Regions from separate parts of the Aeromonas jandaei genome, predicted to be linked through region 4. Evidence: riboswitches for the same ligand, from Rfam matches in the RefSeq annotation. Region 4 holds a riboswitch; each other region holds the start of a gene.

Region 1 (7,947 bases), 620 kb from region 4:
ACAGCGCCCAGGATAAAACCGAAGAGGCCTCTTCCCAGAAACTGCGCAAGGCACGGGAAGAGGGTCAGATCGCGCGCTCCAAGGAGCTCAGTTCGGCGGGACTGTTGCTGCTCGGCGGCTTTGCCATGCAGTGGATGGTGCCCAGCTTTGGCCGCTTCTTCGCCGAGTTGATGAAACGGCCACAACGGTTCGACTGGCAAGGAGCCAGGGATCCGCAAATGATGGTGCACTGGACGGCGGAAGCCTTGCTCAACATGTTGTGGGTGCTGCTGCCGCTGTTTGCTTTTCTGGCTCTGATGCTGGTCCTGCTCAGCTCGTTGCCGGGGGGCATGGTACTGACCTGGAAGAAGATCTTCCCCAGTGCCGAGAAGCTGAACCCACTCAAGGGGCTCAAGCGGATGTTCTCGAGCCACAGCCTGATGGAGCTGCTGAAGTCGGTACTGAAAATTCTGCTGATTGGCTCCACGCTGGCACTGCTGCTCCAGCATCAGTGGCCCACGTTGCTGATGATGAACCGGATGCCACCCCAGGCCGCCATGGAGCAGGCGCTGCGGATCCTCTCTCAGGCATTCATCTTGCTTGGTGGCGTGCAGATGTTGATCGCCGTGCTGGATGTGCCCTATCAGCGCTGGTCGCTGAACAAGCAGTTGCGGATGACCAAGCAGGAGGTCAAGGATGAGCACAAGAACAGCGAAGGTCGCCCGGAAATCAAGGCACGGATCCGTCAGGTGCAGGCCATGCTGGCTCGTGCCCGTATCGAGCAACGCGTACCGCAGGCGGATGTGATCATCGTCAACCCGACCCACTATGCGGTGGCCATCAAATATGATCCCCAGCGGGCCAATGCCCCGTTCGTGATTGCCAAGGGGGTTGATGGCATGGCTGAGCGGATCCGTCAGGTGGCCAAACAGCATGACAAGATGGTGATGAGTCTGCCGGAGCTGACCCGTGCCATCTACTACTCCACCCGGATAGATCAGGAAGTACCGGCGGGTCTCTATACCGCGGTGGCTTATGTCTTGAATCATGTATTGCAGTTGAGGGCGTATCAGGCCGGCAAGGGGCGAAAGCCAAACCCGCTTGCTCCTTTGCATGTGCCGCCCGAATTACGTCAACCTGAGAGGTAAGTTGTGAACTGGCGTGTATTGACCCAATCCTATACCGCGATCCCGATGATGCTGCTGGCCATTCTGGCCATGATGATATTGCCGCTGCCGGGCTGGCTGCTGGATGCCCTCTTTACCTTCAACATTGTGTTGGCGGTACTGGTGCTGCTGGTCTCCGTATCGGCGCGTCGCCCTCTCGACTTCTCCGTCTTCCCCACGGTGTTGCTGGTGGCAACCCTGATGCGGCTGTCGCTCAACGTGGCCTCGACCCGCGTGGTGCTGCTGCATGGCCATGAGGGCCATGAAGCGGCGGGCAAGGTGATTCAGGCGTTTGGCGAGGTGGTGATCGGCGGCAACTATGTCGTCGGTCTGGTGGTCTTCGTGATCCTGATGATCATCAACTTTGTGGTGATCACCAAGGGTGGGGAGCGGATCTCCGAGGTGTCTGCCCGCTTTACCCTGGATGCGATGCCGGGCAAGCAGATGGCCATCGATGCCGACCTCAATGCCGGCACAATGGATCAGCATCAGGCGCGGGCGAGACGGGACGAGATTGCCCGTGAAGCTGACTTCTACGGGGCGATGGATGGTGCCTCCAAGTTTGTGCGCGGTGATGCGATTGCCGGCATGCTGGTGCTCATCATCAACCTGGTCGGCGGCCTTGCCATCGGTATTTTCCAGCATGCCCTGCCGGTTGCCGAAGCCTTCCAGCGCTATGCCCTGCTGACCATCGGTGACGGTCTGGTGGCCCAGATCCCCTCGCTGCTGATGTCTACTGCTGCCGCCATCATTGTGACCCGGGTCAGCGATGAAGGTGAGATGGCGGATCAGGTGGGTGACCAGATCCTGGCTTCTCCCCGCGTCATCTACACTGCCGCTGCCATCATGCTGGTACTGGGGCTGGTGCCGGGCATGCCGATGCTGGCCTTCCTCAGCTTTGCCGCCGTACTGGCCTGGACTGGCTGGAGCGTGAGCAAGCGGGCGGTCAATACCCCGGATCTGGATGCCGCGCAGGAGCTGGCTCGCCAGATTGCCCAGCCGGAACCACAAGGGCTGGAATGGCAGGATCTGCCGCCGGTCGATACCGTCGCCATCGAACTGGGTTATCGGTTGGTGCCGCTGGCGGAAGCTGACAAAGGCGCCGAGCTGCTGGCCCGGGTGCGCGGTATTCGCAAAACCCTATCGGAGCAGTACGGTTTTCTGCTGCCCGAGATCCGGGTTCGCGACAATTTGCAGCTGCAACCCGATCAGTACCGGATCAAGCTCTCCGGTGTGGCACTGGCGTCCGGCAATGTTGATTGCCAGCGTCTGATGGCCATCAGCAGCGGCGAGACCTATGGTTCGCTGGATGGGGAGCTGACCCAGGATCCTGCATATGGCATGAGCGCAGTCTGGATTTCACCGGAGAACAAGGCCAAGGCATTGAATCTTGGCTATTCGGTGGTGGATTCGGCAACGGTGATCGCGACCCACGCCAGCAAGCTGCTGCGTGAGCAGCTTGATGCCCTCTTCGGTCATGATGAGGTGGGCAAGCTGGGGCAACATCTTGCAGCTCAGTCGCCCCGTCTGGCGGAGGAGCTCAATCTGGCCCTGACCCAGATGCAGCAGTTGCGAGTTTTTCGGCAATTGCTAAAGGAACAGGTCAGCCTGACCGATATACGCACGGTGGCGACGACCTTGCTCGATGCCAGCGAGCTGACCAAGGATCCCGTGCTGCTTGCTTCCGATGTTCGTTGCGCCTTGAAGCGCCAGATTGTGAGACAGGCGATTGGCAGCCGTGATGTGCTTGCCACCTTCACGCTCGATGACCGTCTTGAGCAGACCTTGCTGGCGGCCATGAACCAGTCGCAGCAGCAGGGGAAAATCCAGCTGGACAGTTTTCCGGTTGATCCGCAACTGCTGGCACAGTTGCAGCAAAATATGCCGCTGGTTAAAGAGCAGCTGCAGCAGCAAGGATATGCCCCGGTACTGGTCGTGATGCCGCAACTTAGACCCTTGATCGCGCGTTATGCCCGATCTTTTGCAAAAGGTCTCAAAGTGCTCTCATATAATGAAATACCGGAAGAGTTGAGAGTGGAGGTTATTGGCACGCTAGGCTGAAACAGGGCTGCCATGTTAATAGGCAAATGGGAAGAATATATTCCGCCTATCTACTTGAATTGTAATTGTAAGCCGTTATGATGTGACTGTTTTTGACGCATTCGGTCGTCAAAGATAAATAACAAATATAACAATTCACATGTGTCACTCAGCAGTCACCACTAATTTGGTGCTGTCTTGTCCAAATACGGGCAGTCGCATGAAAAAGGCAAACTGAACTGAAAAGTCAGGACGCAAAGCCTCCGGTCTAAAAGCAGAAATGCTCATGATAGCGGGGTTGCCAAGGCCATTGTTACCGCCTTGATATAACACTGGTTTGATCTAGGTGCTCGTTAGAAGCGCCAGCGTACCTGTGCGTCTTTTATTTCGGCATTTCAGTTCTGTTGATTGTTTTATCCACAATCACGGGTTCGGGTTCATATGCTTTCGGATGTATCTATCAAAAAAAGCTCAAGACCGGCCAGTCTTGGGAAAGATCCCCATTTATTGTTAATCAGCTCATCTATGGCCGATGGGAACGATATTGAAGGAATATTGGCAGCACAGGGATATGCTGTTTCCCGCTGTGACTCTATTCGCAAGTCGAAATTAATTCTCGGCAGCCGTTCCGTTGATTTAATCCTGCTCGACATGGATCTCATGACCGAAGTAGGTCCTCAATTGGTGCATGATTTTAGCGGCATTGATTGCGTGATCCTGGTTAATGAGCGTCAGGCCTATCTTGCGGCAGAAGCGATGCGAGCCGGTGCCATTGACTACATCATCAAGCCCTTCGGGGGGCAGCAGATGCTGGATGTGGTGAAGGGGGCACTGCGTCTGCGGCAGGCCATTCCAGACCTGATCGCCGTCTCGACCATGAGCCTGCAAGTGTTGCAGCTTGCTCGCCGGGCAGCCAAAACGGCAGCCACCATTCTTATCGGGGGTGAGTCGGGAACGGGCAAGGAGCGTCTGGCGCGTTACATCCACGAGATGTCCAGCCGTGCTCACAAGCCGTTTGTCGCCATCAACTGCGCCGCCATTCCCGAGTCCATGCTCGAATCCATTCTGTTTGGCCACAACAAGGGGGCCTTCACCGGCGCGACGGGTTCGCAGCCCGGCAAGTTCGAGCAGGCGCAGGGCGGAACCCTGATGCTCGACGAAATCTCCGAGTTGCCCCTGTCACTGCAGGCAAAGTTGTTGCGGGTTTTGCAGGAGCGTGAGGTGGAGCGCCTCGGTAGCCATCAGACCATCGCGCTGGATGTGCGGATCATCGCCGCCAGCAACAAGGATCTGCGCACCCTGGTGGCAGCCGGCCAGTTCAGGGAAGACCTCTTCTATCGCCTCGATGTGTTGCCGATGAACTGGCCAGCACTGCGCGAGCGTCCCGACGACATATTGCCGCTGGCTGAATATTTCATCGAACGCTATGCGCCCCAGCAGGGGTATCGCCTGAGCGAGAGTGCCCGCAAGCAACTGCTGGCTTATCAGTGGCCGGGCAACGTCAGGGAGCTCGATAACGTCATTCAACGTTCATTAATCATGGCTCGCGGATTGCATATTCAAGCGGTCGATTTGATGCTGCCCAGCTATGTCGCGGAACCCGAACATGGATTGGCGGAAGTCCTTTCCGCCCCGGAAGGGTTGAGCGAGACACGTCGGCACGCAGAATTTCAATTTGTACTAGAGACCTTGCGCCGCTTCCGTGGCCATCGTACCCGCACGGCAGAAGCGCTCGGGATGACCACCCGGGCTCTGAGATACAAGCTGGCGGCGATGCGTGAGCAGGGCATTGATATCGAGCAGCAGCTTCAAAACTAAGGGATAACGGCGTGAAGATTGAAATGATGTCATCACAGGCAACGCTCCTGCAGCAGATGCAGGAGATGCAACGAGTTGCCACTCAGGCTCCTTCCATCGAATCCAATGATCTCTCGAATGTGTCATTCAGCGACGCCATGCGCGACGTTGTCGGCAGAGTCAACGAACAGCAGAACATGGCTTCAGCCATGATGACGGCTGTTGATGCCGGCCAGAGCGATGATCTGGTCGGGGCCATGGTGGCCAGTCAGAAAGCGGGTCTCAGCTTTTCAGCCCTGATGCAGGTGCGCAACAAGCTGATGACCGGTTTTGACGACATTATGCGCATGCCGCTCTGAGGTAAGTGATGACTGAACTGGTAACGTCCCCGCAAGGGGCTTCGGATTCCTTCAGAACACGCGTGCAGGAGGGCCTTCGCAACTGGCGCAGCCTCTCCCGTGACAATAAATCGATCCTGACCATTGCTCTGCTGGCTGCCATCGTTGCCGGCACAATCGTCGTCATTCTGTGGACGTCCAGCAAAAACTACGTCCCCCTGTACGGCAAGCAGGAGCTCTACGATACCGCCAACATCATGGAGATGCTGGAGAAGGAGCAGGTGCCGTTCCGGCTTGAGAAGAGTTCTGGCCAGATCCTGGTGCCGGAGAATCAGCTGGCTCATGTTCGTATGGCCTTGGCGGCCAGAGGGGTGAGAGCGGCCATGCCGGCGGGTCTAGAGGGGCTGGACAATGTCACCGGCCTCGGCACCAGCGAGTTTATGGAAGGTGCCCGCTATCGCCATGCACTGGAAGGCGAACTGGCGCGCACCATCATTTCGCTGGATGCGGTGCGCAGTGCCCGCGTCCATCTCGCCATTCCCAAGCGCACTCTCTTTGTCGGTCGTGACGAGGAGAAACCAAGTGCATCCGTGATGCTCGATCTGCAGCCCGGTCAGGCCATGGAGCCCGGCCAGGTCGAGGCCATTGCCAACCTGGTGGCAGGCAGTATCTCCGGCATGAAACCGGGGGCGGTCACCATTGTCGATCAGGCTGGCCAGCTGCTGAGTGCCGAACTCGGCGACAAGGCCGGTTTTGGCAAGCAGAGCGTGCAGCAGATGGAGTATGTGCGCAAGCTGGAGCAGTACATTCGTCAGCGTGCCAGCGACATGCTCTATCCCATGCTGGGCACCGGCAACTTCCGGGTGCAGATCGCCGCAGACGTCAACTTCAATGCGGTGGAGGAGACCCAGCAGCAGCTGGATCCACAAGGGGTGGTGACCAAGGAGTCGAGCAAATCGGACAAAACCATCGATGCGCTGGCACTGGGTATCCCCGGCGCTCTGTCCAATCGTCCTCCCGAAACGGCACCCAAAAGTGATCCGGCGACCCAGAATCAGACCGCGGCAGCCACCACGGAAAATCAGAAAAATGACTCCCGCACCGAGCGGCAGGAGGTCAGCAAGCAGTACGAAAACAGCCGCACCATAGTACACACCCGCTATCAGCAGGGACGGCTCGAGAAGATGAACGTCTCCGTACTGCTCAATCATCAGAGCGCCCCGAAAGGAGGCTGGAATGATGAGCAGCTGGCGCAGATCCGGCAGATGGTCGAGCGCTCGGTGGGCTTTGATGAGGCTCGTGGAGATCAGATCAGCCTGCAAGTGTTCGACTTCACCGGCGCTGCGCCGATTGCTCCGCCCGAATCGAGCTGGTGGGAGACCCCTTACTGGCAGGATTCGCTCCGTTATCTGGTGGGTGGCCTGCTTGGCCTGACGCTGGTCTTCTTCGGTATCCGCCCGTTGGTGAAGCATCTGGTTCGCACCCAGCAGGCGCCGGATGAAGATACGCTCTCTGACGAGCTGGATGATGAGCTGGAGCCGACCGTGGGTCTCTCCATGCGGCGGGATGATGATGTTGCCCTGACGGCGCCGCCGATGAGCAATGGTCTGATCCGTTCCGACAACGAGCGGGAGCCGCACTTCTCTTCTCTGGATCTGGAGGCATTGCCGGAGCCGGGTTCCGAGCTGGAAGTACAACTCAAGCATCTGCAGTTGCTGGTTGACAAAGATACCGCTCGGGTAGCGGAAGTGGTGAGAGCATGGGTAAGTGGCAATGAACAACGTTAACCTGAACCAGAAAGCCGTCGATATCGATATCGACAACCTGGAGAAAGCGGCCATCCTGCTGTTGAGCATGGGAACTGAGGCCGCTGCCAAGGTGATGCAAAAGCTCTCCCGCGATGAAGTGCAGCGCCTTATCTCCAAGATGGCGGGTCTCTCCGGCGTCAGTTCGATGGAGGCCCGATGAACCTTGCAGCAGTTCTTCAACCAGTATCGTGAACAGAGCGGGATTGGCAGCGCCTCCCGCGAATATCTGGAACAGACTCTCGACCTGGCCCTTGGTCAGCGTCTCTCCCGCAGCCTGCTCGACAGCCTCTACGGTGATGTGATGAGTCAGGATATCCAGCGGTTGCAGTGGGTACCTGCCGATGTGCTGGCCCGTTTCTTCCGCAATGAGCACCCGCAGATGCAGGCGGTGCTGCTGGCGTTCCTGCCACCCCAGACCGCTTCCGCGGTACTGGATGAGCTGCCCGGCTCGGTGCACGACGATCTGCTGGTGCGGGTCGCCAGTCTCAGCAGTGTCAGCGAGCATGTTCTGGGTGAACTCAGGCTGACGCTGGATCGTTGTCTTGCCTATGTCGCTGACCAGTCCGGAGCCAAGGTGAATGGCGTGCGGCAGGTTGCCGATATCCTCAACCGCTATCAGGGCGACAAGGAGCAGATGCTCTCGCTGCTGCGTGAACACGATGGTGACATGGCGCTGGAAATCGAAAAGAACATGTTCGACTTCATGACGTTGCGTCGCCAGAGCGACGAAACCCTGCAGCGTCTGGTGCAGGAGATCCCGAGCGAGCTGCTGGCACTGGCCCTCAAGAATACCGAGACCAGCTTCCGCAAGGTGGTGCT
Region 2 (7,947 bases), 1.6 Mb from region 4:
GAGCTGCCCCGGCTGGTGGCCGTGCAGGCGAGCGGTTGCGCGCCCATCGTAGAGGCGTGGCAACAGAGAGCCACCGAGTCGAGCTTCTGGCCCGACTCCAGGACGCTGGCATTCGGTATCAATGTGCCCAAGGCGCTGGGGGATTTTCTGGTGCTGGACGCCCTCTATCGCACCGAGGGTTGCGCCATCGCGGTGGATGACAAGGCGATCCAGAGCGAGATCCGCTTGCTTGCTTCTCGCGAAGGGAGCTTTGTCTGCCCGGAAGGGGCCGCCGCGTTTGCTGCCGCTCGTCAACTGCGCGAGGCGGGCTGGATCCGGGAGCAGGAGCAGGTTGTCGTGCTCAATACCGGTGCCGGCATCAAGTACCCTGATGCGATCACTGTGCTGCCCCAGCGTCTGCAGCGTGACGGGAGGATCCCTGCATGAATTTGGATCTGCCCTTCATCCTCACGACGCTGCCCGCCTTCGGCAAGGCGGTCTGGGTCACCTTGCAGCTGGGAACCATAGTGATCCTCACTTCGCTGGCGGTCGCCCTGCTCAACGTCGCCTTGTTGAGCCTGCACAAGCGGCCGCTCAGCGCGCTGATCCGCGGATATGTCGAGCTGGCCCGCAACACGCCACTGCTGATCCAGCTCTTCTTCCTCTATTTCGGGCTGCCTGCGCTCGGCTTGTCGCTGTCGGGCTTTACCACTGCGGTGATTGCCATGACCTTCCTCGGCGGTGGTTATCTGACCGAGGCGCTGCGTGCAGGCATTCAGGCGGTGCCCGCCAGTCAGCTGGAGGCTGGCAGGGCTATCGGGCTTTCTCGCTGGCAACTGCTGCGCCACGTGCAGTTGCCCCAGGCCTGGCTCGCCAGCCTGCCCGCGCTGTTTGCCAACTTCATCTTCCTGCTCAAGGAGACGACGGTGGCTTCGGCGGTGGCGGTGCCAGAGCTGCTCTACACCACCAAGAATTACATCGCCCTCTACTACAAGACCTACGAGATGCTGGCGGTGCTGACCTTGATGTGCGTGCTGATCTTTTTGCCGCTCTCCCTCGCTCTGCGAGTCGTTGAAAGGAGGCTGCAACATGGTCAGTTCGGTCACTGAATCGCTAATGCAGGCGAGGATCCCGATGTGGGCACTTATCTTCCAGCTGCCGCAGTCATTCGCCACCGAGGCGCAGGAAAGGAGGGCTCAATATGGCCAGTTCGATCTCTGAGCAGTTGACGCAGGCGCTGCCACTGCTGGTGGTGGGCGCGGGTCAGACCCTCGCCATCTCGCTGCTGGCCATCCTGTTTGCCACCCTCGGCGGTGTTGCTTACGGCGTGTTGGCACAACAGGGCGGTCGGTTGGTTCGGGGGCTGCTGCGGCTTTATCTCGAGCTGTTTCGGGTGGTGCCGGTGCTGGTGTGGCTCTATCTCTTTTTCTTCGGGTTGCCGATCTTTTTCGGCCTCGATATTCCGGCCTTCTGGTGCGCCGTGCTGGTACTCGCCCTCTGGGGCGCCAGCGAGGTGGGAGAGGTGGTGCGCGGTGGCCTCAACTCCCTCGCCCGTGGTCAGCAGGAGGCCGGGTTGGCGCTCGGGCTCTCGACCTGGCAGCTCTATCGCCACGTGTTGCTGCCGCAGGCGTTGCAGCGGCTGACGCCACCGACCATCAACATCTACACCCGCATCATCAAGACCAGTTCGCTGGCGGTGCTGATCGGGGTGGTGGAGGTGATCAAGGTGGGCCAGCAGATCATCGAGCGCACCTATGGCTCACTGCTTATTTACGGTCTGCTGTTTCTGTTCTTTTTTCTGGTCTGCTATCCGCTCTCGCTCGCCTCGCGCCGGCTGGAGCAACAATGGGGTAATGCGGTATGACACCTCTGCTTGAACTCGGTTCTGTCAGTAAACAGTTCGGCCCGAATCTGGTGCTGGATCGGATCAGCCTCAGCGTGCGCGCCGGGGAGGTGATCGTCATCCTGGGGCCGAGCGGCTGCGGCAAGAGCACCTTGTTGCGCACTCTCAACGGGCTCGAACCCATTCAGGGGGGCGAGATCCGCTTCGATGGTGTGTTGCTGGATGGTGCCACCGACTGGCAGCGGGTGCGCCAGCGGATCGGCATGGTGTTCCAGAGCTATCACCTCTTCCCCAACCTGACGGTGCTGGAAAACGTGCTGCTTGGCCCCCTGCAGGTGCAAAAGCGGGAGCGGGCAGAAGCGCTGCTGCAAGCCGAGCAGCTGCTGACCCGCATCGGCCTGTGGGAGCGGCGCCATGACTATCCGCGCCAGCTCTCCGGCGGCCAGCAGCAGCGCATCGCCATCGTGCGGGCGCTGTGCATGAACCCGCAGGTGATGCTGTTTGACGAGGTAACCGCCGCCCTCGACCCCGAGATGGTGCAGGAGGTGCTGGAGGTGATCCGCGATCTCGCCGGCAGCGGCATGACCCTGCTCATCGTCACCCACGAGCTGGCCTTCGCCCGGGCGGTGGCGGATCGCATCGTCTTCATGGATGGCGGCCACATTCTGGAGCAGGCCGCCCCCCACCAATTTTTCGACAATCCGAGGAGCCAGCGTGCGCGCCAGTTCCTCGCCAAGTTTTCTTATACAAATGTCATCAAACGAAAGGAGTCAGCATGAAAAAAATCACCTCGGTTCTGCTTAGTGCCTTATTGGGACTGGGTATCGCCAGCGGCGCTGCCCATGCGGCGGACGGTTCCCTCGACAAGATCAAGGCGCGGGACAAGCTCATCGTCGGCGTATTCACCGACAAGCCGCCGTTTGGCTACGTGGACGAGAAGGGGAACTACGTCGGTTTTGACACCGATCTCGGCCGCCGCTTCGCCAAGGATCTGCTGGGGGACGAGAACAAGATCGAGTTCGTGGCGGTGGAGCCAGCCAGCCGCATCCCCTTCCTGCAGAGCGACAAGGTGGATCTGATCCTCGCCAATATGACGGTGACGCCGGAGCGGCGCGAGGTGGTGGATTTCACCAACCCGAACCTGCGAGTGGCGGTACAGGTGCTGGTGCCGGAAGGGAGTCCGGCCAAGAAGCTCGATGATCTGGCCAGCAAGACCCTGATCGTGACCACCGGCACCACGGCCGACATCTGGCTGACCCGCAACCACCCGGAGTGGAAGGTACTCAAGTTCGAGAAGAACACCGAATCTTTGCAGGCGCTGGCGCAGGGCCGTGGCGATGCCTACGCCCAGGACAACCTGGTGCTGTTCAGCTGGGCCAAGGAGAATCCGGGCTATCGGGTATTGCCCGAAAAACTGGGCTCGGAAGATCCCATCGCCCCGGCGGTGAAGAAGGGCAATATCGAGCTGCGTGACTGGGTCAATGACCGTCTCGCCAAGCTGGGTGAGGAGAAGTACCTGCTGAAACTCTATGACCAGTATGTGCGTGACAAGCTGAGCCCTGATACCGATCCGAATGATGTGATCGTCGAAGGAGGAAAATGGCAGGGTTAATGGACAAACCCTGTTTTGAAGAGTGTGTTGAGTGTGTGAAGTAAGTGAAGAGTGAGGTCTTGGTTCCGTTGGTATGCAAACCGCAAGGTTTGATTTTTCCGGGCGTCCCCTGCTAGAGAGGACGCCCTTTTTTTATGTGGCCAAGCGTGGGTTAGTGCACTTCATCCCAGGCCATCTGCCAGTGGGAGCCGATGCCCGGCTCGTACTGGGTGGCTGTGGTGGTCCACTGCTGGCAGTAGCCGCTGTAGGGGAAGGGCTTGCACTGATAGACCTTGCCATTTTTCGGCTGCTGCACCTTGGTGCCGGCGGCATAGGATTTGAGCGAGTTCGGGAAGACGAAGTCGTATTCGCCGCTGCTCTGCTCCTTGAACATCAGATCCATGGTCTGCTGAATGGTCTCGCCGCCCGCTTTCGGGGTGGCCTTGATCACCAGCTGGTGGTGACCTGCCTTGAGCCCTTCCAGCGCCATGGTAAAGGTGTGGCTGCTGTCCTTGATGTCGGCACTGCTTTCACCCTTGGCGACGCCGCCGTGGTCATAGAGGGTGTTGGTGACGGCCAGATCGCCCTGTGCGGTGACGGTGAAATCGAGGGTTGCCTTGCCGTTGTCCAGCACATAGTCGCTGGCCAGACCGCTGACGCTGATGCTGTCCACTACCGGCGGCTGCAGCTGTTGCAGATCAATCTCGACTCGCTCCAGTTTGCTGTTTCGCTTCAGATAGACGGGGTTCATACCGTAGATCGGATTGAACTGGCCATCGGCTCCTTGCTGACCGGCGCGGATCAGGCTCTGCTCGGCGTTGATCTTGCTGGCGAGGGCGTGGGCCCAGCTGTTCTTCTGGCCCTGCTCGGCGGTGGTGATGGTCAGTACGGTCTGCAGCTCGGGGCGCTCGCCGTTGGCATCGAATACCCGGGTCATCGCCTTGTCACCCACTGCGAGGTCGATGGAGGGGTAGATGGTGCCTGCCTGGCTCCACTCCAGCGGCGGCTGGCTGCCATCTTTGAACTTGGCATCGATGATGTTGTAGAAACTGTTGCTGGTGTCGCCCACTTCCCACACGCCGAGGATCACCTGATAACCGGTGCGATCCGGCAGGACACAGTTGTGGGTCACCTGCTTGGGCGGCTGCACCATGTTGCCGTCGATGACGCAGAAGGGGGTCAGGTCGAACGAGGCGCGGGTGAGCGGCTGGTTGGGGTTCCAGTCCTGCTTGGTGAGGTAGTAGCGCCAGTTGCGGGTGACGTGGTTGGCAGTGAAGGTCCAGCTGATGGCGAAGGGGCCGGGCTGTACTTCACGCTTGGCCCAGCGGTCGCTGGTCTGGATGTTCAGCTCGCTCCAGCGCGGGCTGCCCGCCGAGGCGATTTGACCATCCTGCGGGCCGGTTTGCGGGAAGCCTGATGGGCCCTCCACGCTCTGGGGCTCCCACTGCACGCCGCCACACTGGCTGTTGCCACCGGTTTTGCACAGGTAGTTGCGGCTCTCGGGCTGGCTGATGTAGCCGTGGGCCAGGGCGCTGCCGCTGGCCAGCAGGGCCAGCAGGGCCAGCATCGCCGCGATGTGATTGAGTTGGATTTTTGCTGCCATACATTCCTCTGTTCGATAGATGTGGGCAGTCAGTTGGCCGGGGAGATCCCCGATGCACACTTGCGTGTGGCAACCCCGCTATCCTGGACAAAACGTCTGTAGACCGGAGGCTTTGCGTCCCGACCTTTCGGTCAGTTTGCCAAATGACTAGATGGTTAGTGATGGGCCAAATGTTCGGCCATCACCATTGTGCACCGCATTGATTAATTATTTGAAGTTAAATGTTTAAATGCACCGTTCAACGGCACATGGATCATTCTAACTGACTGTTTTTAAATTGTTCTCTAATTTGTGAATGGCGTCGAATACCGTTGAATATGCCGATAAGGTGCATGCTGATTGCGTGTTGTCGGCGTAAAAAAACCTGCCAGCTGGGCTGGCAGGTCGGGTGACAAGGCGACACGGGTTGACGCCATCAATGACGGGCGCGCTGCTCTCCGGAGGGGGGAGATACGGGAGCCATCATTGGCGCAGTGGAGGACTCCTTGCCCAGTTTGAACACAGCAAGCCGCTCATCCAGGCTGCGGGATAGACCGGCCAGCAGTTCGCTCTCCTGCGCCAGTTGCGAGGCGGACTGGGACATCTCCAGCGCCGAGTCGTTGATGCCGCTGACGTTGCGGTTCATATCCTCGGCCACCATGCTCTGCTGCTCGGCGGCGGTGGCGATCTGGGTCGCCATGTCGCTCACATGCTGGATGTGGTTGACGATCAGGGTGAGATCCTGGCCCGCTTGCTGGGATTGATCGACGCTGCTCTCCGCCAGCTTGCGGCTGGCATCCATAGCATTGGCTGCACTGACGGCCCGTTGTTGCAGCTGGGCAATGGTGCTCTGGATCTCTTCGGTGGACTGGCGAGTGCGGCTGGCCAGTTGGCGCACCTCGTCGGCCACCACGGCAAAGCCACGGCCCTGCTCGCCGGCTCGGGCTGCCTCGATGGCGGCGTTGAGGGCCAGCAGGTTGGTCTGATCAGAGATGGCACTGATGACCGCCGTCACCTCGCCGATCTGCATGACCCCCTCTTTGAGCTGATTGACCTGTTGGGTCGCCTGTTCCACTTCGCTGGCGAGCGCCTTGATGCCGTTCACGCTGGCGTGCACATCCCGGTTGCCGAGGCCAGCCTCGCCGGTCGCCTCCTGGGTATCGCGCGCCGTGTTCTCGGCATGGCCCGCTACGTCAGAGATGGTGGTACTCATCTCGTTCATGGCGGTAGCGAGCTGGGCCAGCTGATCCCGCTGATTGGTGACCGCCTGATTGGTCTGCTCGGCGGAGGCGGCGATGCGCAGGGCGGCATCGGCCACGTTGCGGGCCCCCTGACTTGCCTCCAGCAGCGCGTGGCGGATGGCATCGAGACTCTGGTTGGTGCAGCTTGCCACCATGCCCAGCTCATCCTTGCCCTGCACCGGAATAGTGACCACCAGATCGCCCCTGGCGACCCGCTGCATGGCGTGGTTGATCTGGTTGAGCGGGGAGACGATGGAGTGGGTGATGCGCCAGCCCAGCAGCCCCATCAGCACAATGACGATGGCGGTGGCGCTGCCCATCTTCATGTATTGGGCCCAGATGGTCTGGTGGATGTCCTGCAGCAGCATACCGGTGCCGAGGATCCAGCCCCAGGGTTGATAGCCAGAGACCATGGAGAGCTTGTCAGCGGTTTCCCCAGACGGGCCGGTCCAGATGTATTGCAGGGTTCCCTGCTTGCCGCCACGGGCGATGTCGACCATCTGGAACCAGAACTGCCCTGCGGTGGCACCCGAACCCTCTCCCATGGTCTGGCCGACCAGTTCGGGCCGGATGGGATGTACCAGCATCTTGCGGCTCTCGTCGATGACGAACAAATAGTTGTTGCCATCAAAGCGCATGTTGGTCAGCAGCTTGCGCGCTTCCTGCTGCGCCTGCTCTGCCGGCAGGGTGCTGGCCAGAAACTGGATCTGGCTCATGGCCTGTCCCAGCACGGCATTGAGTCGCGCTTCCCGTTCACTCATCAGATTGCGCTGGAGTGCGTTGGCGGAGATGAGCAGCAGTGACACGAAACCGACAAACGCAACCGTGAGCAGCAAGATCAATTTGCGGCTCACGGTGATATCACCGAGCTTGAACATGACTAACCCCTCGTTATCCCGTTGATGTTATGGTGGCTCGATACAGCGGTAGCCTCTATCTCTCTTGCTGAACGTCTAATTTAACAATTCATTTACTTTCAGTGGCTTGGCGAGCCTGTTTAAATGAGCGTTTTAACATCAGTATAGTCAGCAGAGGTTACAGCCCGCTTTCGGGTAGCATGTTGAAAAGGGTTTCTTCGCACGATTTGCCGAAAAATGTGAATAGCTTGGCATTTCACCAACCAGAATAGGGGCCATCCGGAGCGCTCCTGCGACAAGAGGGAATTTATGAGTTCGATTGCCAGAGAGTATTTTGACCAGCTCAATCGCGACTATCTGCAGGTTCACAGACGCAAGGAGGATCTGTTCTGGGCCACCTATATGGGCACCAGCGACGATCAGGCCGGGTTTACCGCAGCCGAGCAGGCCTACAAGGCCTTTTGCGCCAATCCGGAGCGGTTGCCGGAACTGCGCAAGATGCACGCCCTCGCCGAAGATGAAGAGTTAAAACGGGGTCTGGCGGGCTGGATCGCCTTCTTCGAGTGCAACGTCATCGAGGATCCCGTTGCCGCCACCCTGATGGACCAGCTGGTGGCTGCTGAGGCGGATCTGTTTGCCCGCCGCAAAGGGCTGAAACTGACCCTGCTGGATGAGCAGGGCCAGCAGGTGGCTGGCAGCCTGCCCGCCGCCAGCACCTCCCTTGCCGCCAGCCCGAACGAGGCGGTGCGCCAAAGCGCCATCGCCATGTTCCACACCCTGGAGCAGTGGGTGGTCGACAACGGCTTCCTCGAGGTGGTGGCGCTGCGCAACCGCTTTGCCCGCGCCATGGGCTA
Region 3 (7,947 bases), 450 kb from region 4:
CAGGATATAGCCTTCGTCGGCAAACTGGGAGAGGTCGATCTTGGTTCGCTCATCCAGATCGAGCGCATCAATATTAAACTCCGTTTCTGCCCATGCGTGATTTGCCACCGCCATCAGGCCTGGCACGCATAGCATAAAAGCCATTTTTGAATAATGTTTTTTTCTCACAGAGTCTGATGTTGAAACGCTCATATTTTCACTCTAGGAATTGCATAACGGTCTCACGTAATGAGGTATCTACACTAAGCAATTGGCTTGCTTACATATAATTGAGTTCCAACAACGTCGTACTGTCCGGAAAAAACAGTTGACTGCTGGTTAGCCCCAAATTGAATTCCAGATCACTGTTGACGATATCCGAAACAATAAAACGCTCGCCGGATACCTTGTGATATTGGCCGTTGTTGAGAATGCCCAGCTCATCGCTCATGGCACCGCGCACGGACATGGAAATAAAAGGCAGTAATGCCTCTGTCGCCCCTTCCACCTGACAGCCGCTGATTTTCAGCGTGCCAGGTTGCTGAGCCTGCAGCGGAATGCTGCGCAGCACCTCAAGCGTACAGCCCGATTCGGCCAATCCATCCGTGCGTTCATTGGCGTGGACTGATCCCGCCATCATCACCAGCTGCAGCACCATGGCCGTCATCATTGAAGTTTTCATGATCAAGGTTCGATGTGAGGAGACAGAATGTGTGAGGTTGTGGTGGCTCACACCACCACAACCCTTGTCACACGTTAAGGCACTCTATTACTCGTAGGAGAGAGTAAAGTTGGTCACTGCAGTGAAAGCGCCTGCTTTCAGCGGGTTGGTGTCTTGGCTTGCATAACCTTTCAGCACGGCGCTGAAGGGCAGCTCGTTATCACCGTTGACCAGGCCGAAGGCGGCAGTCGGGGCACCCAGAACAATCGGAGCACCGCCCGGAGCGGTCATCTTGATACCGGCACCAGCGGCGTCACCACCACCGATCACCAGCAGGGTGGAATCTACCGGGTCTTTGGCACCACTGAAGGTCACCTTGACGGCATCATCCTTGTCGGAGATTTCACAGTTCAGCAGCTTGATGCTGAACGGCTTGGAGCTGGACTCACCACCATTGGCCAGCTCTTTAGTGCTGATCTGACCCATTTCAACTACCTGGTCAACAGACTCAGGGGCTACAGAGCAAGGGGCGTTGATGATTTCACCGTTAAAGGTGACTTTACCTGAACCAGCGCCGCCAGCAGCAAAAGCGGAGCCGCACAGCAGCATGGAACCAACACCCATAGCAACCAGAATCTTATTAGCTTTCATTCGTTTATACCTACATTAACGTGTGTTGTACTGCATCACTCACATCATGCTGGAGTCACGATATTTAGTGATGCGGCGATATACTGCACAGCAACTGTTGGTGCTCGCCCCTCATTAAGCCGATGAGAGGTCATGCCAATAATAAACTGTGCCTTTTCAGGTTTATTTAAATAAGCAAAAGCAGCACACCGCATCAGGGCTAGTTCCCGCTACCCCTGAACCGCACAGCTACATGCATCCTTGTTTTCTGTGTAGAAAGCCGCATTCCGCTTTTGCTTGACGAGCAAATTAACGACTCGTTTGATGCACATCAAATACATTTTGATTTGTATAAATTTTTTTATAAACACAATGAAAACAAATAGTTATCACGACCACACAACATAATGAGATCTCATGAAATAAATAAAGTTCATATAAGAGACATCTATCTCAATATTGTCAGGCCATGAATTTAAAGAGGTTAACAAGCACACAACAAAAGCAAAACAAAAATAACTTCAAGTTATTTGGTAATAGTTATCACCAACCTTGCGAACCACCACCAAAGAGGTAATCAGGTAATCAGGTAATCAGGTAATCAGGTAATCAGGTAATCAGGTAATCAGGTAATCAGGTAATCAGGTAATCAGGTAATCAGGTAATCAGGTAATCAGGTAATCAGGTAATCAGGTAATCAGGTAATCAGGTAATCAGGTAATCAGGTAATCAGGTAATCAGGTAATCAGGTAATCAGGTAATCAGGTAATCAGGTAATCAGGTAATCAGGTAATCAGGTAATCAGGTAATCAGGTAATCAGGTAATCAGGTAATCAGGTAATCAGGTAATCTATCATTTTAGATATTCAGGGTATGGCAAGTTACTTTTATAAAATAAAACATATTAATACCTGTTACGAAAAATGAACCGAAGAATCTATTTTTTAGATGAATGGGAGTCATTTACTATGGTCATAGCACTCAATACAACCGATGTGTGACTGATATCCCAGACTTTTTTTAGGATGATTGATTTCACAAAGTGGGGTGTTATCATCTACACATAGAGTAAAGGGCAAACCGATCGAAAGGTCGGGACGCAAAGCCACCGGTCTAAGGGTTACCATGCCTAAGACAGCGGAGCCGCCATCTGAGAAGATTGATGTAGTTGTTTATGTGCATCTTCTTCATATTGCGTTGCCCTTTTCGTACCACCCAGTGACGAAAAGGACATTGAAATGAAAGCTCAACACACCCTCTCCCGCTTAGCTCGTAAATCCGCATTGTCAATCTGTTCTGCGTTGCTCGTTGGCACATCGCTGATGCCAATGGCAGCCTCTGCATACGATGGCACTATCACTTTCAGCGGAACGATCTATGAGACCCCATGCAATTTTTCTGACAGCAGCGTGACCTGCTATTCAGGCTCCAACCAGCAAAGCATGGCTTTGAATAAACTGTGGCAAAGTGGTCAAACCCATCTCCTCAGCAACACCATCAGCTATAAAGTTGCTGATAGTGGCAGCATGACCATTGTGACTGTCAGCTATCTCTGAGGGCCCTTCGCGGCATTAGAGGTATGTCGCTGGATTTGCGGCTAACAACGGGTCTGCCGCTCTCTAGAACCGGCCAACACCGGGATGAGAGAGCGGAGGTTCATTAAGTCAACAGACTTGGCCTCAAGAACCGGATGTGATGTTGCTCCCATTTTCGTGATTTCACTCCATACATGAAAATGTCTCATGTGAGCCTTTACTACTGCTGAAGCGCCATCATACCACCCGCCCGAAAAATAAAGCACATCTTATTGATTTTTATATTTTTTAAATCACCATTGATATTCTTTTGAATCCCTATAGATTGCCTGTCGGTTACAACGCAGACAATAACAAGGGATAAAAATGAATCGTTCAGGTTCCGGGTGGCTGCTATTGGCAGCACCTCTACTTTTTGCCTCCTCAACACAGGCCAACTACTCCCCCAGCGACTGGCAACAGTACCAGCTGACCGGGGAGTCGAGCCGGCAACTCGCCGCGCGCATCACCGAGATCACCTACGAGCTCAAGGCTCGCAGCACCAGCGCTCCCTATCAGCAGCTCAGGGTCTATCGCCGCTTTGACTGGCAGGGGAGCGACCTCGCGGCCCTCGCCGAGCAGCAGTGTGGCGAGCCCCAGCTCAGGGTAGAGTCCGGCTGGCAGATCCGCTTCGTCCGCTGTGAAGATCGGGTTCCGGCCGGCAAGCTGATCCCCGCCAGCAGCTATGACTTCGGCTATGGCATGAAACAGGGCCGCTGGGAGCAGCTGGCCGGCACGCCGACCGCCACCCGCCAGGATCGCCTGCCACTCCCCTCTGCGGTGATCCTGGGACAGAGCGAGCGCGAACTGGACCGCTGTGAACTCAACGCACAGGGGCGCTGCGCCGAGCCGGAGTGGCACTACCAGCCACAGGATTGGCAACAGCTGCATGTACTGGAAGAGAGCCCCAGCGAACGGGATGGCCGGCTGGAGCAGATCTTCTTCCGCCTGCAACCGAACCGCGGCTCTCAGGCAGCCGCTCAGGTGAGCGAGATCCACGTCTGGCGCCGTTATCAGTGGCAGCTCGATCAGCTCACGCCACAGCAGGAGTGCGACGAACCGCAGGAGCGCAAGGAGGGAACCAATACCATCCGCTATCGCATCTGCCGTCAGGTGATCCCGGCTGGCAGCAACGTCGCCGTAACCCTCAAGGACAGTGGTTACCAATACTCGATCGCCGGGGCCGAGTGGCAGCCGCTGCCGGAAACCGACGAGTGGCAGGAGAGCCGGGTACTCAACCGCCCCATCATCCTTGATAGCAAGGAGGAACAACTGGAGTGCCGCCGCGCCAACGGCCGCCCCTGCTCGGAGCCCGAGCAACCCGATACGGATCTGCTCGATGCCGACGCAGCCAAGCTGGTGGCCGATGTGAGCGGGCAGAACAGCCCAGCGTGGCAGCCGGACTATGGTCACGACGATGCCAAGCTGATGGCGGTGGTGCGCGGCATGCGTGCCCTGCTGGCGGCCAATCAGCCGACCCATCCGGCGATGGACAAGCTGCTCTACTATGTGCGCGCCCACAACTATCACGGCGGCATCAAGCAGGAGAGCGATCAGGTTGCCCGCGCACTGTCTGGCGTCATGATTGACCTGCTCAACCACCCCTTGCTGCTGGGCGCAGAACCGCAGGATCAGGCCGGAACCGTGCTGGAAGCGTGGAGCGTGGCCGCCCAAGGACAGCTGGGACAGGAAGCCTTCCGGCAAAGCGCTGCCCCCATGCTGGCCCAGCTCAATCAGGCGCTCGGCTATGCAGTGCAACATGCGGCACAGATCAATGGCCACAAGCCCTGGGCTGACGGGCTGTTCGAACTGCTCAATCTGGTCGATCAGAGCGCATCCTATGGCCAGCAGGCGGACTTCACCGCCACCATGCTGGCGCAGGAGACAGCCATCCGCCAGAGCCTGCGTATGCTCGGCATGAGTGAGCTGGCACTCTGGAAACAGCGTGACGGTTCACGGGATCTGTTTATCTTCAACAACATCCTCGATGCCCACAGCCGTCTCTATCAGATGATGCGCTACACCAGACCGGACGAGGCAAACAGCTATCGCCAGCAGCTCGACCGCGATGTCATCGCCATCATGCGCCAGCACGGGCTGGTTCCGGGAGGTAATCAGCCCGCAGCCCTGCTGGAAGAGGTCTCCCTCACCCTCTCCAGCTACTACCTCACCTACACGGATCGCACCAGCGAAGCCTGTGTCAGCGGCGAGTTTGCCGGGCTCTGCACCCCAATCCGCATGGAGGATATCCTGCCCTTCGAGCACACCTGTTCACCGACCCTGCGCCTGCGCGCCCAGGATCTTACCCAGGCTCAGGCCGAAGGGATCTGCCGCGAGCTGGGTGAGGAAGAGCAGCATTTCCACCAGCTGATGGAAACCGGCGAACAACCGGTGGCGGATGATCACAACGAGGCACTGGAGCTGGTGATCTTCAACTCCTCCGCCGACTGGAGTCGGTACGGCGGCGCCCTCTTTGGCGTCTCCACCGACAATGGCGGCATTTACATCGAGGGAGATCCGGCTCGCCCCGGCAATCAGGCCCGCTTCTTTGCCTATGAGGCCGAGTGGAAACGCCCCGCCTTCCAGGTGTGGAACCTGCGCCACGAGTATGTTCACTATCTCGACGGCCGCTTCAACCAGTACGGCAGCTTTGGCCACTATCCCCTCAATCGCACCACCTGGTGGGCCGAGGGGGTGGCGGAGTACATCGCCCATGGCCAGTGCTTTGCCAGAGGTCTGGACAATGTGAGCAACCGCCCCGCCAACCAGCGGCCGACTCTGGCATCCATCCTGCACCTTGATTACGACCAGGGAGGTGAGATGGTCTACTCCTGGTCCGTACACTGTGCACCGCTTCCTCAACGATACCGGTCGCAATGCCAGCTGGCTGGCGATGGCGCAGGCACTGCGCAATCCGGATCGGCAGCAGGCGCTGAGCGACTTCGAGGCGGAGCTCGACAAGCTGATCGCCAATGACAGCGCAGCCTATCAGGCGTGGCTGAGCCGGGATCTGCTGCCATGGTGGCAAGCCAACAAGGAGTCGGAAGCCTGCAAGGCCAATGACTCGGCTCACTGATCCGGGCCTGCAAACGTCGAGGGGCTGCCAGCGCAGCCCCTCTTTATATCCGTGATTTCCTGCGACAAGCCCTGCCCCAATGCGTCCCGCTACTGCTATCAAGCCTGACGCCAACAGCCGAGTTGTAATAGAATGCCGGAAGCCATTCCCAATTTCAGACCCAAACCGCATCGCGCATGAAGAAGTTTGCCAAGATCCTCCTCGCCTGCCTGCTGTCACTGCTGGCCCTGATTGCCTCGGTGCTGGCCTATAGCGAGTGGATCGTCTCGGATGCACGCCACTACACCTTCGACAAGGTGAGCGATGTGCCATACAACCGGGTTGCCGTGGTGCTGGGCACCTCCAAATACCTCTCGGGCGGTGGCCCCAACCACTACTTCAAATACCGCATCAAGGCGGCGGCCGAGCTCTACAACAATGCCAAGGTGGACTACATCCTGGTCTCCGGCGACAACGCTACCCTGCAGTACAACGAACCGCGCCAGATGCGGCGCGCCCTGATCAAGGCGGGGATCCCGGCCTCCGCCATCTACATGGATTTCGCCGGCTTTCGCACCCTCGACTCTGTGGTCAGAGCCAAAGAGGTGTTCGGTCAGGATCGCTTTACCGTGGTCTCCCAGGGCTTTCACAACGAGCGGGCCATCTTTATTGCCCGTCACTTTGGCATCGATGCGGTCGGCTTCAACGCCGATGATCCCAGCGCCTATCAGGGCATCCGCACCCGGATCCGCGAGGTGTTTGCCCGGGTGATGGGGCTGGTCGATCTCTACGTGCTGGACAAGGGGCCCAAGTTTCTCGGCGAACCCGTCCATATCGGTCTGCCGATCCCCTGCCTGTCGCTCAGCACCATCGGTACCCAGCAGCCCTGCATCAAGCCACCCAAGCCTGCCGAAGAGCCGGCCAAACAGGTTATCGAACTGCCGATTGCCCCCTCAGCAGCCAGTGCCAGCGTTGCCTCCTGAGGGTGACGCTCGATCAGGAAAAACCAGCCTGACCTTCGGATAACCAGTAAAAACAAAACGGCCACCCCATAAGGTGGCCGTTTTCTCTTGGCTAATCCGCTATCAGATATTGTTGGCGGGCGAAGGGAGCGCTATCCCCAGCAGCATGTGATCCATCATCCCCACCATCCGCCCAATCTCGGGTTTGGTGATGGTATCGTTCGCCCCCAGTTGCAGCGCCTTCTGGCGGTTGTCATCGCTCATCAGCGAAGAGAACATCACGATGGGCATCTCCTTGTAGGAGGGGGTCTCCCGCAACCGCTTGAGCAGGTGCATGCCGTCCATGCGCGGCATCTCCACATCCGTTATCACCGCATTGACGAAGCCGGAGACCGGCATCCTCTCCTCCTGGGCCAGACGATCGAAATCCGTCATCATCTCCAGCCCCTCTCCCCCATCCTTGGCCGTGATCACGTTATAGCCGGCGGTACGCAGGGTGGTTTCGATCATCTTGCGGATAAAGGCCGAGTCGTCGACCACCAGAATGGTTTTGCTCTGACGCAGCGCCATCATGCGATCGTCGATGATCACCTTGCGATCCTGAGTGACGTCGTACTTCTCCATGCTGAGCTCGGGGTTGATGTCGGCGATGATCTTCTCGAAATCGAGGATCATGATGAGGTTGCCATCGCGCCTGACCACGGCCACCACACAGTCGTTCTCCCCAGCCTCCAGAAACTGGCTGGGGGACTCCACATCCTCCCAGGATACCCGGTGAATCCGGCTGACGCTGTCAATCAGAAACCCGTTGGCCATCTTGTTGAAGTCGGTGACGATCACCACCTTGTGGCTGGGGTCTGGGTTGGTCTTGATGCCGAGCCACCCCGCCAGATCCACCAGCGGGATGAGGCGATCCCGCAGGGAGAAAACCCCCACCATATGGCGCTGGGCGTTGGGGTAGTCGGTGGTCTCCGGCACCCGGATCACCTCGCGCACCTTGGCGACGTTGATCCCGTAGTAGGCGATCTTCTCGCGCCCGTCCGGCAGCTGCTTCTTAAGGTGAAATTCGATGATCTCGAGCTCGTT
Region 4 (7,947 bases):
GATGGGCATGGGATCCTCACACCGTCAGTTGCTGTTCATCGGCCAGCAGTTTGGCCTCGCGCATGACCAGTGCCAGCGCCAGCACGATGAGTCCCGCCAGCAGTACCCGAAAATCGGAGGTACTCAGCGCTATGGTACCGAGTACTTCCGGACCTCTCATTGTGAGCACCGTATCCAGCAGGGGCAGGTGGATCAACTCGACCACGAAGGTTGCACAGAGCAGCAGCCCGATCTGCCGGTAGCGGCGGATCTGCTCGAAGGTGAAGAGCAGGCCGTGGCGGTAGCCGCGAAACAGCTGGCGCAGTTGCCAGAGCATCATCATGAAGACCAGATCCGGCAACAGTTGTACCAGAGTGCCGAGCAGCCGGGTGGAGAAGTGCAGCGGATAGTCAGCCGGGTTGATGCCGGGACGGCTCAGAATGGTGTTGAGCTTCTCCTGCAGCAAATCGGCGCCACCGAAGGGGGTCCACACCTCCAGCAAGGTGATCAAAGGGGTCGCCAGCAGAGCCAGTAGCAGCAGCCATTCGATCAGCATGCTCGAGCGTTCGAGTTTGTTGGATATCATCTCATTCCTCGCCGTGATGGGTGTTGTCTGAAAGGTAAAGTTTATCGTTTATCAATATTTACGGCGGCGATGTTTATTGTTTTACGATATACAGTCAAGATAAAACTTATTGAAAAACGATAATTTCAATCTGTCTGAAGGTGATGACTTTTAGCGGCCACCTCTCTAGACTGGCCGAACCTGCATACAAATTCTCAACATGGACAAGGGGTTGCAGATGCACCAGGGATGGTTGCTGATCGGATTGTCGCTCTCCTATCTGGGGCTGCTGTTTCTGATTGCCTTCGTGGCGGACAAGCACAAGCGGCATCGCATGAAGGGGCAGCCGCTGCTCTACAGCCTGTCGCTGGCGGTCTACTGCACCTCCTGAGCCTTCTTCGGCACCGTGGGCCAGGCGAGTGAATCGCCCTGGTCGCCGGTGCCCATCTACCTTGGCCCCATGCTGGTCTTTCTGTTTGGCTGGCGGCTGCTGGCGCGCCTCATTCTGGTGGCCAAGCGGGAACACATCACCTCCATCGCCGACTTCATCGCCGCCCGTTACGGCAAATCCCAGCGCCTCGCCATGCTCATCGCTCTTATCGCCATCATGGGGATCCTTCCCTACCTGGTGCTGCAGCTCAAAGCGATCGTGACCGGGCTCGATCTGCTGATGGTCAACAGCGCAGGGACGGGGCACGCCAGCGCTATATCGGGCAATACCGCCGAACTGGCGCTTGGGGTCGCCATGTTGCTGGCGCTGTTCAGCATCCTGTTTGGCACCCGCCATCTCGATGCCACCGAGCACCACAGGGGTATGGTGGTAGCCATCGCCTTCGAGTCGGTGGTGAAGCTGCTCGCCTTTATCTCGGTGGGGGGCTTTGCCCTCTGGCTCATTCTGAGCAAGCCGAGTCAGGCACGCAGCGAGGTGGCGGGGCACTTCTTCGATGCGGTGATGGCGGTGACGCCTGGCAGTCTGCTGGAGCTGGCTATTTACACGGTATTGGCGATGTGCTCGGTCATCTGCCTGCCGCGCCAGTTCCATGTGACTGTGGTGGAGAACAATCAGGGGCAGGATCTGCACTGGGCGCGCTGGATCTTCCCGCTCTACCTGTTCGTGATGGGGCTCTTTATCTGGCCGCTGGCGCTGGCGGGCAAGCAGTGGGTGGGGGCGGACATGGCCTCCGACACCTATGTGATCAGTCTGCCGATGGCCCTTGGTTTTGACGGGGTCGCCATGCTCGCCTTCCTTGGCGGCACCTCGGCAGCGACCGGCATGGTGATCGTCTGCACCATCGCACTGGCCATCATGGTGAGCAACGATCTGGTGCTGCCGGTGCTGCTGCGCCGTTTCTGGCAGCAAGGGCGCGATGAGCGGCTGGTGCGATTGCTGCTGCAGGTGCGCCGCGGCGCCATCCTGTTGATCCTGCTGGCGGCCTGGTTGCTCTACCTCTGGCTTGGCGATCTCACCAGCTTGTCGCGCATTGGTTACCTCTCCTTTGGCGCCGTGGCCCAGTTTGCGCCCGCCCTGCTGCTCGGTCTCTATTGGCGGCACGGCAACCGCAAGGGGGTTTATCTCGGCCTGATCCTCGGCGTGAGCCTCTGGTTCATCACTTTGCTGGCGGAGAGCGGTCTGCTGGCCGGCTCGCCGCTGGAGGCGTTGCTGGCGCCACCCGACTGGCCCGCTTTTCGCGATCTCAGCCTCGGGGCCTGGTGCATCTTCCTGAGCCTGCTCTTCAACCTGCTTGGCTATGTGGCGGGCTCGCTGCTCTCCCGTCCGGCGGTGAGCGAGCGGTTGCAGGCGGCCAACTTCGTCGGCAAGCCGAGTCGCGATACCACTGCGCTCTATCAGGCGCGGGTGTCGGTGAAGGAGCTGGAGATGCTGGCGGCCCGCTTCGTCGGGTCGAGCCGGGTCAAGCGCGCCTTTGGCCGCTTTGCCGGTGAGCATGGCGGCACGCTGGCACCGCAGATGCAGGCGTCGGCCGAACTGATTGCTCACACCGAACGGCTGCTGGCCGGGGTATTTGGCACCTCGTCGGCGCGGCTGGTGCTCGCCTCTGCCCTGCAGGGGCGCAACATGCAGCTCGAGGAGATCGCCACCATAGTGGACGAGGCCTCCGACGTATTCCGCTTCAACCGTGGTCTGCTGCAAGGGGCGATCGAGCATATCGGGCAGGGGATCTCGGTGGTGGACAGGGAGCTCAAGCTGGTGGCGTGGAACCGGCGCTACATCGAGCTGTTCCACTATCCGCCCGGGCTTATCCAGGCGGGGCGCCCCATCGAGGAGATCATCCGCTACAACGCTCTGCAGGGGCTGTGCGGCCCCGGCGATATCGAGGAGCATGTGGCGCGCCGGGTCGCGTTTATGAAACGGGGCAGTGCCCATATCTCGGCGCGGGAGCGCCCCGATGGCCGGGTGATCGAGATGCAGGGCAATCCCATGCCGGCCGGTGGTTTCGTCATGACCTTTACCGATATCACGCCGTTCCGTGATGCCGAACGGGTGTTGCGCGAAGCCAACGAACATCTGGAGGCGCGGGTTGCGGAGCGTACTCGCGAGCTCTCCGAACTCAACCGCCAGCTGCTGCTGGTCAACCAGCAGGTGGAGCGGGCCAATCAATCCAAGAGCCGTTTTCTGGCGGCGGTCAGCCACGATCTGACCCAGCCCCTCAACGCGGCCAAGCTCTTTACCTCCTCCCTGCTGGAGATGCTGCCGGCCGAAGAGGAGCCTGCCCGGATCGCCCGTCATATCGACGATGCGCTGGGAGCGACCGAGGATCTCATCAGCGATCTGCTCGATATCTCGCGCCTTGAGGCGGGCAAGTTCAAAGCCAAGAAACTCGACTTCGCCCTGCACGAGCTGTTCGACAACCTGAAGGCGGAGTTCGGGGTGCTGGCGCAGGCGGGGGGGATCCACTTTTCGGTGGTGGAGAGCAAGCTGGCGGTGCACAGCGATGTGCGCCTGCTGCGGCGGGTGCTGCAAAACTTCCTTACCAACGCGTTTCGCTACAACCCGGGCGGTCGGGTGCTACTCGGCTGCCGCAGGCTGGGGGGCAAGATCCGCATCGAGGTGTGGGACAACGGCCCCGGCATTCCGCAAGACAAGCAGGAGGCGATCTTCGACGAGTTCTCCCGCCTCGATCACTCCCGTACCGCCAGGGAGCAGGGGCTGGGTCTGGGGCTCGCCATTGCCCGCGGCATCTCGCTGGTGCTGGGCCATCAGCTCACATTGCAGAGCTGGCCGGGCAAGGGATCGGTCTTTGCGGTGACCCTCAATCTGGCCACCCGGCGGGTGGCTGCCCATCCGGTCGCCGCGCCCGCTCTGCGTGACAGCCAGCTGGAGGGGGTCAGGGTGCTTTGCATCGACAACGAGCGGGATATTCTGGCGGCGATGAGTTCGCTGCTTGGCCGCTGGGGCTGCGAGGTGCGTTGTGCCGTCGATCTGGCCGAGGCCGAGGCGCTGGTGGCGGAGGGGTTTGTGCCGAGACTGGTGCTCTCGGACTATCACCTCGACGACGGCAAGACCGGGCTGGAGGCCATTGCCGCGCTGCAGCAGGCTTGTGGTGACGAGCCGGGTGGGATCATCATCAGCGCTGATCGCAAGAGCGAGTTGCAGGCGCAGATCCGCGAGCGGGGATACGGCTACATCAGCAAGCCGGTCAAACCGCTCAAGCTGCGCGCTCTGATGAACAGCTTGTTGTTGCCGGTGCAGTGAGCCAGCTCACAAAATTAATCAAATGATGGAGGGAGGGGAGTGGCGCGAAAGGGGGAGGGATAGAGGCTGATGTCGGAATAATCCTCACCATATCGAGCCAGTTCCCCGGAAATGAGTCCCATCACCTGTCATTTTTACTAGGTAGCACTTCGCAAATCGCCCCCCTATAGTCGAGGGGCGATTTTTCTTGTCGCGAATGAAGTGTGTTAAGGGCAAACCGGTCGAAAGGCCGGGACGCAAAGCTTCCGGTCTAAGGGTCAGCAGTACCTAAGATAGCGGGGCCACCACAGGTTGTTGCGCTCCTTTTGCCAAGGAGGAGCACTGCTGTCTGCGTTACCTGTCAGGCGCGTCGCCCTTTTCGTTGCAAACAATAACGAAATAGGGAAATACAACAAATGCCAAGTCCAAAACCTACCTTGCTGGCCCTTGCGGTCGGTCTTTTCTGTACCTCTGCTGCTTACGCGGCTGCGCCCGGCAAACCCACCATCGGCTGGGGCCCCACCAAGTTCGCCATTGTCGAAGTCGATCAGGCGGCAACCTCCTACAACAATCTGGTCAAGGTGAAAGATGCCGCCGATGTGGAGGTAAGCTGGAACCTCTGGAGCGGTGACGTTGGCCAGACCGCCAAGGTGCTGCTCGATGGCAAGGAGGTGTGGTCAGGCCCCTCCGCCGCGGCAGGCACCGCCAAATTCAAGGTGAACAAGGGGGGCCGCTACCAGATGCAGGTAGCCCTCTGCAATGCCGACGGCTGCACCCTCTCCGACAAGAAGGAGATAGTGGTCGCCGATACCGATGGCAGCCACCTTGCACCGCTAAAGGCTGCGCTGCAGGAGAACAACAAGCCCTACGCCAACAAGTCCGGCAAGGTGGTCGGCACCTACTACGTGGAGTGGGGCGTCTACGGGCGCAAGTTCACCGTGGACAAGATCCCGGCCCAGAACCTGACCCACATTCTCTACGGTTTTACCCCCATCTGTGGCGGGGATGGCATCAATGACAGCCTCAAGGAGATCGAAGGGAGCTTCCAGGCGCTGCAGCGTGCCTGTGCCGGTCGGGCCGACTTCAAGGTGGCGATCCACGATCCCTGGGCTGCCGTCCAGATGCCACAAAGCGGCCTGACCGCCTATGACGAGCCCTACAAGGGCAACTTCGGCGCCCTGATGGCGCTCAAGCAGGCCTACCCCGATCTCAAGATCCTCCCCTCCGTCGGCGGCTGGACCCTCTCCGATCCCTTCTACTTCCTCGGCGACAAGAGCAAGCGCGATACCTTCGTCGCCTCGGTCAAAGAGTTCCTGCAGACCTGGAAATTCTTCGATGGCGTGGACATCGACTGGGAGTATCCGGGTGGACAGGGCGCCAACCCGAAACTGGGCAGCCCGAGCGATGGCGCAACCTATGTGACCCTGATGAAGGAGCTGCGCGCCATGCTCGACGAGCTGGAGTCGCAGACTGGTCGCAAGTATGAGCTCACCTCCGCGGTTGGTGCCGGTTACGACAAGATTGAAGATGTCGATTACCGCGCGGCCCAGCAGTACATGAGCCACATCTTCATGATGACCTACGACTACAACGGCGCATGGAGCAACACCGAGCTGGGTCACCAGACCAACCTCTATGCGGCGAGCTGGGATCCCAACACCAAGTACACCACCGACAAGGCGGTCAACCTGATGCTGGCGCAGGGGGTTGACCCCGGCAAGCTGGTGGTCGGTGCCGCCATGTATGGCCGTGGCTGGACTGGCGTGAGCGGTTATCAGGGCAACAACCCCTTCACCGGCAAGGCGACCGGCAAGGTGAAAGGCACCTGGGAAGATGGCGTGGTCGATTACCGCGACATCGTCAACAACCGCATGGGCAGCGGCTGGGAGAAGAGCTACGACGAGGTGGCCGAGGCCCCCTATCTGTTCAAGGCGTCGACCGGCGATCTCATCACCTATGACAACGACCGCTCGGTCAAGGCCAAGGGGCAGTATGTGCTGGCCAACAAGCTGGGTGGCCTCTTCTCCTGGGAGATTGATGCCGACAACGGCGACATCCTCAATGCCATGCACGAGGGGCTGGGTCATGGCGAGGGAACCACTCCGCCAGCCAACAAGCCGCCGGTGGCCAACGCGGGCAGCGATCTGAGTGTCACCGGCCCGACCGAGGTGACGCTGAACGGCTCCGCGTCCCACGACCCGGAAAATGGCGCCCTCACCTATAGCTGGAAGCAGGTCTCCGGCCCGCAGGCAGCCCTGCTGGATGCCACTCAGGCCAAGGCCCGGGTTGTACTAGATGCGGTGTCCGCCGACATCAATCTGGTGTTCGAGCTGGCCGTGACTGACGACCATAACCTCACCGCCCGCGATCAGGTGGTTGTCACCAACAAGGCGCCGCAGCCCAACCTGCCGCCACTGGTGAGCCTGCCGGCTACCGCTTCCGTGGAGTCTGGCAAGCAGGTGACCCTCAAGGCGACCGCATCTGACCCAAACGGTGATCCGCTCACCTATCAGTGGACGGTACCTGCCGGTCTCACCGCCAGCGGTCAGAACAGTGCCACCCTGGTGGTCACCGGTCCGAACGTTACCAGCGATACCGCCTATGACCTGAGCCTCACCGTCTCCGACGGCGCGCTGGATGCCAGTGCCGCCACCCGGCTGACGGTCAAGCCGGTCAGCGGTGGTGGCGGTTGCTCGGCCACCGATCCGGATGCCGCCAACTGGCCTGCCTGGCAGGCGAGCAAGGTCTACAACGGCGGTGACAAGGTGAGCCACAACCAGCTGGTGTGGCAGGCCAAGTACTGGACTCAGGGCAACGAACCGAGCCGCACTGCCGATCAGTGGACGCTGGTGAGCAAGGTGCAACTGGGGTGGGATGCCAATGTCGCCTATAACGGTGGCGACCTGACCAACCACAATGGTCGCCAGTGGAAGGCCCAGTACTGGACCCGCGGTGATGAGCCCGGCAAGGCTGCGGTCTGGCAGGATGTCGGCGCCGCCAGCTGCAAGTAACACCTCCCGCTTGATGACAGGGGCATGGCGACATGCCCCTCCTTCCCGGTAGCCATCAACACGAGAAAATAAATGACTACAACATACATGACCCCGATAGCCGGCCTCATTATGGCGACGCTGGCGGCAGCCCCTTTGTCTGCTGGCAGCACGCCCCTGATATTCAATGACACGACCCCGCAAAGCGATCTGGCGGGCAGTCTGGCTGCCAGAGTGCAGTTTGCCCAGAGCCAGATCCTGCCGTCCCACCCCAAAGAGGGGGATCGCCAACCCATCCTGACCAGCCTGCGCAAGAGCCTGCTGCTGGTGCAACCGCTCCAGGCCGACGGGGTGACCCCCATGACGGTGGAGGCCCGCGACGGCAGCGGCAAGCTGCTTGGCTCCCTGACCTTGTCGCCGCCCTCGGCACTGCCCGAGACGGTCTACCACATCGCGGGGGTTCCCGAAGGCGGGGTGAGCTTTGTCCCGGAGAGCGGCAGCACTGCCATCATCAGCAGCAGTGCTGATTTGGCCAAACTGAGCGACAAGAGCGGCGCCTTCCTCAAGGAGCGGCTGACTGGTCGCGCGCTGGTGGAGATCCAAACCGCCGACGGCCGCTGGGTTCGGGATATCTACCTGCCCGTGAGCCCGGAGCTGGAGGGCAAGATGGTGCGCTTGCGCTCCAGTGCAGGCTACAACTCGACGATCTTCTATGGCGAGCG

The links. A riboswitch is a leader RNA that binds a small molecule or an ion and turns the genes downstream of it on or off. The one in region 4 is predicted to bind cyclic di-GMP.
Region 1: another riboswitch for cyclic di-GMP. It lies ahead of lafK (lateral flagellar response regulator transcription factor LafK); the one in region 4 lies ahead of WE862_RS20620 (glycosyl hydrolase family 18 protein).
Region 2: another riboswitch for cyclic di-GMP. It lies ahead of gbpA (N-acetylglucosamine-binding protein GbpA); the one in region 4 lies ahead of WE862_RS20620 (glycosyl hydrolase family 18 protein).
Region 3: another riboswitch for cyclic di-GMP. It lies ahead of WE862_RS01435 (type 1 fimbrial protein); the one in region 4 lies ahead of WE862_RS20620 (glycosyl hydrolase family 18 protein).

Annotation. Positions count from the first base shown of each region.
Region 1 covers NZ_CP149571.1:454,332-462,278, reverse strand. Annotated here, with positions in the region: gene flhB (flagellar biosynthesis protein FlhB) at 1-1,127, shown strand, start outside; gene lfhA (lateral flagellar biosynthesis protein LfhA) at 1,131-3,206, shown strand; cyclic di-GMP riboswitch class I at 3,404-3,491, shown strand; gene lafK (lateral flagellar response regulator transcription factor LafK) at 3,741-5,003, shown strand; gene lfiE (lateral flagellar hook-basal body complex protein LfiE) at 5,015-5,341, shown strand; gene fliFL (lateral flagellar M-ring protein FliFL) at 5,359-7,107, shown strand; partial or broken gene fliGL (lateral flagellar motor switch protein FliGL) at 7,094-7,947, shown strand, end outside.
Region 2 covers NZ_CP149571.1:1,403,465-1,411,411, forward strand. Annotated here, with positions in the region: partial or broken gene WE862_RS06815 (threonine synthase) at 1-426, shown strand, start outside; gene WE862_RS06820 (amino acid ABC transporter permease) at 423-1,088, shown strand; gene WE862_RS06825 (amino acid ABC transporter permease) at 1,181-1,843, shown strand; gene WE862_RS06830 (amino acid ABC transporter ATP-binding protein) at 1,840-2,601, shown strand; gene WE862_RS06835 (transporter substrate-binding domain-containing protein) at 2,598-3,434, shown strand; gene gbpA (N-acetylglucosamine-binding protein GbpA) at 3,586-5,016, opposite strand; cyclic di-GMP riboswitch class I at 5,082-5,167, opposite strand; gene WE862_RS06845 (methyl-accepting chemotaxis protein) at 5,432-7,114, opposite strand; gene WE862_RS06850 (M3 family metallopeptidase) at 7,403-7,947, shown strand, end outside.
Region 3 covers NZ_CP149571.1:282,729-290,675, forward strand. Annotated here, with positions in the region: gene WE862_RS01420 (fimbria/pilus outer membrane usher protein) at 1-192, opposite strand, end outside; gene WE862_RS01425 (hypothetical protein) at 260-649, opposite strand; gene WE862_RS01430 (fimbrial protein) at 749-1,291, opposite strand; cyclic di-GMP riboswitch class I at 2,335-2,421, shown strand; gene WE862_RS01435 (type 1 fimbrial protein) at 2,509-2,826, shown strand; partial or broken gene WE862_RS01440 (collagenase) at 3,172-5,920, shown strand; partial or broken gene WE862_RS01445 (SanA/YdcF family protein) at 6,097-6,879, shown strand; gene WE862_RS01450 (chemotaxis protein) at 6,985-7,947, opposite strand, start outside.
Region 4 covers NZ_CP149571.1:4,388,440-4,396,386, reverse strand. Annotated here, with positions in the region: gene WE862_RS20635 (helix-turn-helix domain-containing protein) at 1-9, opposite strand, end outside; gene WE862_RS20630 (DUF2975 domain-containing protein) at 17-565, opposite strand; partial or broken gene WE862_RS20625 (NahK/ErcS family hybrid sensor histidine kinase/response regulator) at 783-4,256, shown strand; cyclic di-GMP riboswitch class I at 4,458-4,545, shown strand; gene WE862_RS20620 (glycosyl hydrolase family 18 protein) at 4,652-7,246, shown strand; gene WE862_RS20615 (M66 family metalloprotease) at 7,319-7,947, shown strand, end outside.